Regions from separate parts of the Paenibacillus sp. WC2504 genome, predicted to be linked through region 2. Evidence: a T-box and tRNA genes for the amino acid it is inferred to sense, from the RefSeq annotation. Region 2 holds a T-box; the other holds one or more tRNA genes.
The links. The T-box of region 2 lies ahead of leuS (leucine--tRNA ligase). A T-box ahead of a tRNA ligase gene usually reads a tRNA of that ligase, here a tRNA-Leu.
Positions count from the first base shown of each region.

Region 1: it has a tRNA-Leu gene. The T-box ahead of leuS (leucine--tRNA ligase) is inferred to sense a tRNA for this amino acid. The anticodon was not compared.

Region 1 is NZ_JBQZFH010000001.1:1,307,529-1,311,738, reverse strand. Features, by position in the region: gene ACUN27_RS05955 (nucleoside hydrolase) at 1-533, opposite strand, end outside; gene ACUN27_RS05950 (ABC transporter substrate-binding protein) at 608-1,702, opposite strand; gene ACUN27_RS05945 (DUF2294 domain-containing protein) at 1,958-2,308, opposite strand; tRNA gene ACUN27_RS05940 (tRNA-Leu) at 2,589-2,670, opposite strand; tRNA gene ACUN27_RS05935 (tRNA-Gln) at 2,686-2,757, opposite strand; tRNA gene ACUN27_RS05930 (tRNA-His) at 2,775-2,847, opposite strand; rRNA gene ACUN27_RS05925 (23S ribosomal RNA) at 2,991-4,210, opposite strand, start outside.
Region 2 is NZ_JBQZFH010000001.1:3,010,489-3,014,698, forward strand. Features, by position in the region: gene yqeK (bis(5'-nucleosyl)-tetraphosphatase (symmetrical) YqeK) at 1-23, shown strand, start outside; gene rsfS (ribosome silencing factor) at 42-389, shown strand; gene ACUN27_RS13135 (CvfB family protein) at 386-1,279, shown strand; gene ACUN27_RS13140 (class I SAM-dependent DNA methyltransferase) at 1,281-2,042, shown strand; T-box leader at 2,111-2,348, shown strand; gene leuS (leucine--tRNA ligase) at 2,412-4,210, shown strand, end outside.

The DNA.
Region 1 (4,210 bases), 1.7 Mb from region 2:
TTAGCCGCTTCTGGATCGACGTACATGTTGAACTCCGCTGTAGGCGTCACATTGCCGAACCCTTGGACAACACCGCCCATCACAACCACTTCTTTCACCTGATGAACCAGCTCAGGATACTTCATAACCGCCAAAGCTAGATTCGTCAGTGGAGCCGTCATGACCAAAGTGACCTCTCCCGCATGCTGTTTCACTTGATCCACGATGAAATCAACTGCATGCCCGTCCGCAGCCTCTACATGAAGCGGCATGTCAAGTAATGCCCCGCCAAGCCCATCCTTACCATGGACGCGGTGCTCAAAAAAAGTTGGGCGCATCAAAGGTTTATTCGCGCCTTGAACGACACGAATCTCATGCTCTTTCTCCAGTAATTGGAGAATTTTGCATGTATTCTTGGTCGCTTGCTCCAGCGATACGTTTCCATTCACCGTAGTGATGCCTAGTACGTCCATTTCTCCGCTTCGTACAGCAAGCAGGATGCCTAACGCATCATCGATCCCTGTATCCACGTCGAGGATGACTTTCTTTTTCATAACCAAGCCCCCTTCAGGTCCTTTTAAGAAAACAAAGGTATACACACAAGCATATACCCTTGTCCAATTTTATATTATTGAGCAACTTCCTTGTTCCAACGGTCAATCCACGATTTAAGATGCTCATTCACGAATTTCATATCCATTTTAATCAGTTTGTTTACAACATCTGCGCCATACGTAATCCCCTGCGCTTCATCAGCTGAGAGTTGCAACGTCGTGTTTACTGGTGAATCCACTTTTGCTTTTGCAGATTTCTCTTGTACTTCTTTGCTCAAATGCCAGTTGATGAAATCTTCCGCTAGCTGCTTATTTTTGCTTCCTTTAATAACGTTGACCGTGTTCATTACGGCATATGCCCCTTCTTTCGGGGAAATGAACTTCGTATCCGGTACAGCAGCTTTCAAATCCTTCACATACATCTCCATGATCGGACCTGCAGCAATTTCTCCTTGCGCGAACATATTAACGAATTCAGAAGTTTGTCCATAGTACTTGACGACTCCTTTATTCAACTCCTTCACCTTGGTGAAAGCTTGATCCTCGTTGAATTTTGCATTACCGGAAACCAGTGACGCTGCATCCAGCACCATTGGACCTGTCGTAGACGTAATGTTTGGCAGCGTCAGCTTCTTGGAGAGCTCAGGGCTCCACAGATCGCTCCACGACGTGATCTCTTTACCGACTGCTTTCGGATTATAGGCAATTCCGAATCGGCCAACGGTATAGGCAGGACCGTAGTCTTCACCAAGCGGTGCTTTCGCAATATCGTAGATATCTTTTAAATTCGGAATACGGCTGCGGTCGATTTTTTCAAAAAGTCCTGCATCAATTCCTTGCTGTGCATAGTAGTCGGATAAATAGATAAGATCCACTTTTGAACTGCCTTGTTTCACTTTGTTTAAACGCTCGGAGTTATTGCCGATTTCCAAAACAATCTTCACATTATGCTCTTTCTCAAAAGGCGCATAGACTTCTTTCTTAAAGAAATCATCGGAAAAGCCCCAAGTGGAAATAACCAATTGTGTAGGTTCCCCTGATGCTCCAGCAGGTGAAGCTGTTGCGGCCCCCGTATTCCCCTGATCTTTCGCAGGCGCGGTACCGCATCCCGTCAAAGCCAGTCCTACTACCGATAAAGAAATCAAACCTCGAAGCATTTTTTGTTTCATCGTTAACATCCTCCCAATATTATATATATAATTTGTAGCGCAAATCCCTTTGTTAAATTTTTACTAGTATTCTACACGGGCTCACAAATATATGCCGCGCTCTTGCTAAGACCTAAAAAAATAGAAAAGTGCCCTTGATAGAAGATATCTTCTAACAAGAGCACTTTTCATCGTAAACAATGGAAAGAGACATCAAGTGATATACAAGCGGGTATGCCCTTAAGATAGATCAAAAGAGATACACCGTGGTCTAGACTATTTAGTTGGTTTAAGAATAATGTTCGTGATGGCCCATTGCGTCGGTGGATCATAGTCTCTTAACACCGCATCCATGGACAACCCTAGTTCTTGCTCCAGCTTTTCCCGGATTCTCTTCTTGTAAATGGAGGACATGTAAAAATCGACCTCGTGTTTAAGTGTAGGAGCCTCTCCTTCTAAAGCCGTTGAACGGGGCGACCGACGATGCTTGGCATGAAACGTAATGATATTCTGATCCAAGGAAACCTTCAGCAAGGTTGTACCAAAACCGAATAATTCTTTGGATATCTCGTTATACAGGTGACACAGCTTCTTCTTGTATTCATTCGAATCATCCGGTACGGACATTAAATCACCTTCAAGAGGAATAATTGATCTGTATTTTTTCGAGCTATACTAATAATACATAGGATTCCTTAATTAATCAAGGTTATTGTTCGTGATTTTATATGGAATTTAACGTAATTCGACCTAATCACTTGTAAAATATCCGTTTTTCCGAATGTCGTCCCTTAAAGTGATAGTCTCAATTAGCAGCAATTGGATATAGGAGGTTTCTTGTTATTTGGTGACTCTGTTATAAAACAAAAAAACCTTACATTTGTAAGGTTTTCTCGTAAAACTGGGATGCGGTCGGAGGGATTTGAACCCTCACGCCTTGTGAGCGCCACCCCCTCAAGATGGTGTGTCTGCCGTTCCACCACGACCGCTTAAAGGAAGATAAACTGGGGATCTAGGATTCGAACCTAGGCATGACGGAGTCAAAGTCCGTTGCCTTACCGCTTGGCTAATCCCCAACAAGATAAGGGAAAAGGGCGACCGATGGGACTTGAACCCACGAATGCTGGATCCACAAACCAGTGCGTTAACCCCTTCGCCACGATCGCCACAGTAGGGATTTATTCCCTGAAGACTAGATACGAAACTTGCGTAAAGTTGAATGCTTAGGTTTTGCCCTAGATATTAGATCTTTTGGGCCCCGTTAAAGTACTTGAGTCCACTTCGGAGCTCTTCATCACTTTAATGGGATTAGGTTAAGCCCTCGACCGATTAGTATTCGTCAGCTGCATACGTTGCCGCACTTCCACCTCGAACCTATCAACCTCGTCGTCTACAAGGGGTCTTACATACTGGGAAATCTCATCTTGAGGGGGGCTTCGCGCTTAGATGCTTTCAGCGCTTATCCCCTCCGTACATAGCTACCCAGCGGTGCCTCTGGCGAGACAACTGGTACACCAGCGGTACGTCCATCCCGGTCCTCTCGTACTAAGGACAGCTCCTCTCAAATTTCCTACGCCCGCGACAGATAGGGACCGAACTGTCTCACGACGTTCTGAACCCAGCTCGCGTACCGCTTTAATGGGCGAACAGCCCAACCCTTGGGACCTACTTCAGCCCCAGGATGCGATGAGCCGACATCGAGGTGCCAAACCTCCCCGTCGATGTGGACTCTTGGGGGAGATAAGCCTGTTATCCCCAGGGTAGCTTTTATCCGTTGAGCGATGGCCCTTCCATTCGGTACCACCGGATCACTAAGTCCGACTTTCGTCCCTGCTCGACTTGTAGGTCTCGCAGTCAAGCTCCCTTATGCCTTTGCACTCTGCGAATGATTTCCAACCATTCTGAGGGAACCTTTAAACGCCTCCGTTACATTTTAGGAGGCGACCGCCCCAGTCAAACTGCCCACCTGACACTGTCCCCATACCGGATCACGGTACCAGGTTAGAACTCCGATACGATCAGGGTGGTATCCCAACGGCGCCTCCACCCAAGCTGGCGCTCAGGCTTCAAAGGCTCCCACCTATCCTGTACAGATCGTACCAAAGTCCAATATCAAGCTGCAGTAAAGCTCCATGGGGTCTTTCCGTCTTGTCGCGGGTAACCTGCATCTTCACAGGTATTAAAATTTCACCGGATCTCTCGTTGAGACAGCGCCCAAGTCGTTACGCCATTCGTGCGGGTCAGAATTTACCTGACAAGGAATTTCGCTACCTTAGGACCGTTATAGTTACGGCCGCCGTTTACTGGGGCTTCAATTCATAGCTTCGGGTTGCCCCTAACCACTCCTCTTAACCTTCCAGCACCGGGCAGGCGTCAGCCCGTATACTTCGCCTTGCGGCTTCGCACAGACCTGTGTTTTTGCTAAACAGTCGCTTGGGCCTTTTCACTGCGGCCCCCTCGGGCTATTCACCCTACCGAGGCACCCCTTCTCCCGAAGTTACGGGGTCATTTTGCCGAGTTCCTTAACGA
Region 2 (4,210 bases):
TGATTCAACAAATAAACAACTAATTCATGGAGGTTGATTGAATGAGTAAAAGCCCAGAAGAGATTTTAGCATTTGTCGTAGAGGCTGCAGAGGATAAAAAAGCGGCGGACGTTGTTACGCTTAATTTGCAAGGTATTTCCTTGATTGCGGATTATTTCGTCATTTGCCACGGAAATTCAGAAACACAAGTGCAAGCGATCGCGAGCGAAGCCAGAAAGAAAGCACATGAGTATGGCGTCACGATCAGAGGTTACGAAGGTATTGATACAGCTAGATGGGTTCTGCTTGATTTAGGGGATGTTGTTCTGCACGTTTTCCACCGCGATGATCGCGAGTACTATAACATCGAAAGACTTTGGTCCGATGCCAAAGTTGTGGAGCGCGTATGAGACTGGAAGCAGGATCCCTCGTTACCCTTGAGGTAGCGAGGGAAGTTCCGCCAAACGGATATTTCCTGAGCGACGGCTATCAGGATGTGCTTTTACCGTATGCGGAGATTGTAGGCAAAATCAAGGCCGGTGAGCACGTGGAAGCCTTTTTATTCCATGATACACAGGACAGGCTCATGGCTACCATGAAACGTCCGTTAATCCAGATGGGCGAAGTCGGGCTGCTCGAAGTTGTCGATATCCATCCGAGATTTGGTTACTTTCTGGAGATGGGGTTAGGTCGTAACTTGCTCCTTCCTTACCGTCATGTGCCGGAATTGGAGGAATTGCGACCTCAAGTAGGGGACAAGGTGTTTGCAACATTAGCACATGACCGTCAAGGCCGCTTAATTGCGAAGCTGGCGCTGGAAGACGATCTGGCTCCACTTTGTGTGCGTGCTCCTTCAAGCTGGAGCAACCGCTGGGTGAAAGCGCGTGTGTACAGACCGCTGCAGATGGGCACTTTCGTTATTTGCGAGGCCGGTGTTCTTGGTTATGGTGTAATAGGACTTATCGCTCCTACGGAGAGAACACGATTACTTCGTGTGGGTGAGTTGGTTGACGTACGAGTCGCCTTCGTTCGCGAAGAAGATGGCCGCGTGAATCTGTCGATGAGACAGCCGAAGGAAAAAGGTCGGGATGAAGACGCGGAGAAAATTCTTAGTGTGCTGGAGACGCGTCCTGGAAATGCAATGCCATTTTCAGATAAAACGTCCGCGGATATCATTAAGGATCGGTTTGGCTTGAGCAAAGCGGCCTTTAAGCGTGCATTAGGCAAGCTGATGAAAGACGGGCTCATCTATCAGGAGGACGATTGGACCTATCTGAAAAAAGAGGAGAATCCTAGTTAAAATGAGCTATGAGAAATTTGCCTACACGTATGACCGTCTGATGAACAGCATGCCATACGAAGATTGGCTTCGTTTCGTCAAAGAAAGTTTTGACCGGTTTGGCGTGAAGCCGGTTTCGATTGTAGATCTCGGCTGCGGTACCGGCAATTTGACGATTCCGCTGGCATTGCAAGGGTATCAAATGACAGGCATTGATTTGTCGGAAGATATGCTGGCTGTAGCGGAACAAAAAGCAGGAGAACAGCCTCAGCTTGTGCGCAGCGGTGCTATTCGTTTGTTTCAGCAGGATTTGCGGGAGTGGGAGCTTGGGGAACCGGTTGATGTCGCTCTATCATTCTGTGATAGTTTGAACTATTTGCTAGAGGAAGAGGACATTGTAGATGCCTTTCGCCAAACTTATGAAGGACTTAAGCCGGGCGGTTTATTCCTGTTCGATGTGCATACGCCCCAGCAGTTGTTTGCTTATGCGGAATCTCAGCCCTTCTTCTTGAATGAAGAGGATGTAGCTTACATTTGGACAAGCGAGTTGGATGAGGAAAGAGTTCAAATTCAACACGATTTGACCATCTTTGTCAAAGAGGGAGGCGGCAAGGAACTGTTCCAGCGCATCGATGAAACGCATGAGCAGCGCGCTTATGCACTGGATTGGCTCGAGCAGATGCTGCGCGAAGCCGGTTTTCGTGAAGTGCATAAGGCTGCTGACTTTACATGGGAACAGCCTACGAAGCTGACAGAGCGGGCTTTCTTTATTGCAAAGAAATAAAGCATAAGGTGCCTCGCCGCTTGACAGTGCGGCATTATTTTACATATAATCAAAGCTAATCAGATGATCACAAAGCTTGGAAGAGGATTAGTAACTTGCACAGCATCTCGCAGAGAGCCGGTTAAAGGGTGGAAGCCGGTAGATGTCAGTCTTGTGAACTCGCCTTGGAGCTAGAGGGTGAATCGCCACGCACGTTGGCGTTAGCCGGATCGTTTCACCCGCGTTAAGGGGCAGAGTGAACACAGGCAAAGCATGCCTGGTGTTAACTAGGGTGGTACCACGGGAATCTAACCTCTCGTCCCTAGCGATATCCGCTAGCGATGAGGGGTTTTTTGGCGCTTATAGCCGTACACAGGGAGGAAATTTCACATGACACAGGAAACGAAAGAAACGAAGGAATTACAGGGTTACAATCCCCAAGCGATTGAGCCCAAATGGCAAGCTTACTGGGATGCTAAGAAAACATTCAAAGTGCTGGAAAACTCGGATAAGCCGAAATTTTATGCACTGGATATGTTTCCATACCCTTCAGGAGCCGGTCTGCATGTAGGACATCCGGAAGGTTATACGGCAACGGATATCGTCTCCCGTTTCAAACGGATGAGAGGTTACAACGTTCTTCACCCAATGGGCTGGGACGCGTTCGGACTTCCGGCTGAGCAGTACGCGCTGGATACGGGGAATGATCCTCGTGATTTTACGAAAAAAAATATTGATACTTTCCGCCGTCAAATTAAATCGCTCGGGTTTTCCTACGATTGGGATCGCGAGATTTCCACGACGGATCCGGAGTATTACAAATGGACGCAATGGATTTTCATCCAACTGTACAACAAAGGTCTTGCTTATGTAGACGAAGTACCTGTTAACTGGTGTCCGGCACTAGGGACGGTTCTTGCGAATGAAGAAGTCATCGACGGCTTGAGTGAACGTGGAGGCCACCCGGTTATCCGTAAACCGATGCGTCAGTGGATTCTGAGAATTACGGAATACGCTGAACGTTTGCTGGAGGATCTGGAGGAGCTTGACTGGTCGGAGAGCATTAAGGATATGCAGCGCAACTGGATCGGTAAATCGACAGGGGCTGAAGTTCAATTTGCGATCGAAGGGCATGAAGAGAAGAGCCTGACCGTCTTTACAACACGTCCAGATACTTTATTCGGAGCGACTTATTGTGTGCTTGCACCTGAGCACGATCTTGTGCAGCAAATTACTACAGACGGGCAAACAGCCGCTGTGAAAGAATATCAAGATAAAGCTTCCCGCAAAAGCGATCTGGAGCGTACAGACCTGGCTAAGGACAAAACAGGCGTATTCACAGGTGCCTATGCGATTAATCCTGTAAACGGCAGGAAAGTGCCGATCTGGATCGCGGATTATGTGCTTGGCGGTTACGGAACTGGCGCCATCATGGCAGTGCCTGGACACGACCAACGTGACTGGGAGTTTGCTAAACAGTTCGATCTGCCAATTATCGAAGTCGTGCAAGGCGGCAATGTGGAGAAAGAAGCTTACGCTGGAGACGGCGCTCATGTGAATTCCGGACCTATTGACGGCATGAACATTGAGCAAGGAATCCGTCACATGATCGCTTGGCTTGAAGAGAACGGCAAAGGTCAAGGTAAGGTCACTTACCGCTTGAGAGACTGGTTGTTCAGCCGTCAAAGATACTGGGGAGAGCCGATTCCGATTCTTCACCTGGAAGATGGCACGATGAAGCCTGTACCGGTTGACCAACTTCCGCTTCTGCTTCCTCAAGTTGACGAAATTAAACCTTCGGGAACCGGGGAATCACCGCTGGCGAACGTATCGGAATGGGTGAATACAATCGATCCGGAAACGGGGATGAAAGCCCGCCGCGAGACGAATACGATGCCGCAATGGGCTGGCAGCTGCTGGTACTACCTGCGTTTCATCGATCCGCGTAATGATAAAGAATTCTGCTCGCATGAGCTTCAACAGCAATGGCTGCCAGTTGATTTGTATATTGGCGGAGCTGAGCATGCGGTACTTCACTTGTTGTATGCCCGTTTCTGGCATAAAGTGCTTTATGATCTTGGATTTGTTCATACGAAAGAGCCGTTCCATAAGCTGGTAAACCAAGGGATGATTCTTGGCGAAAACATGGAGAAAATGAGTAAATCACGCGGTAACGTTGTAAATCCGGA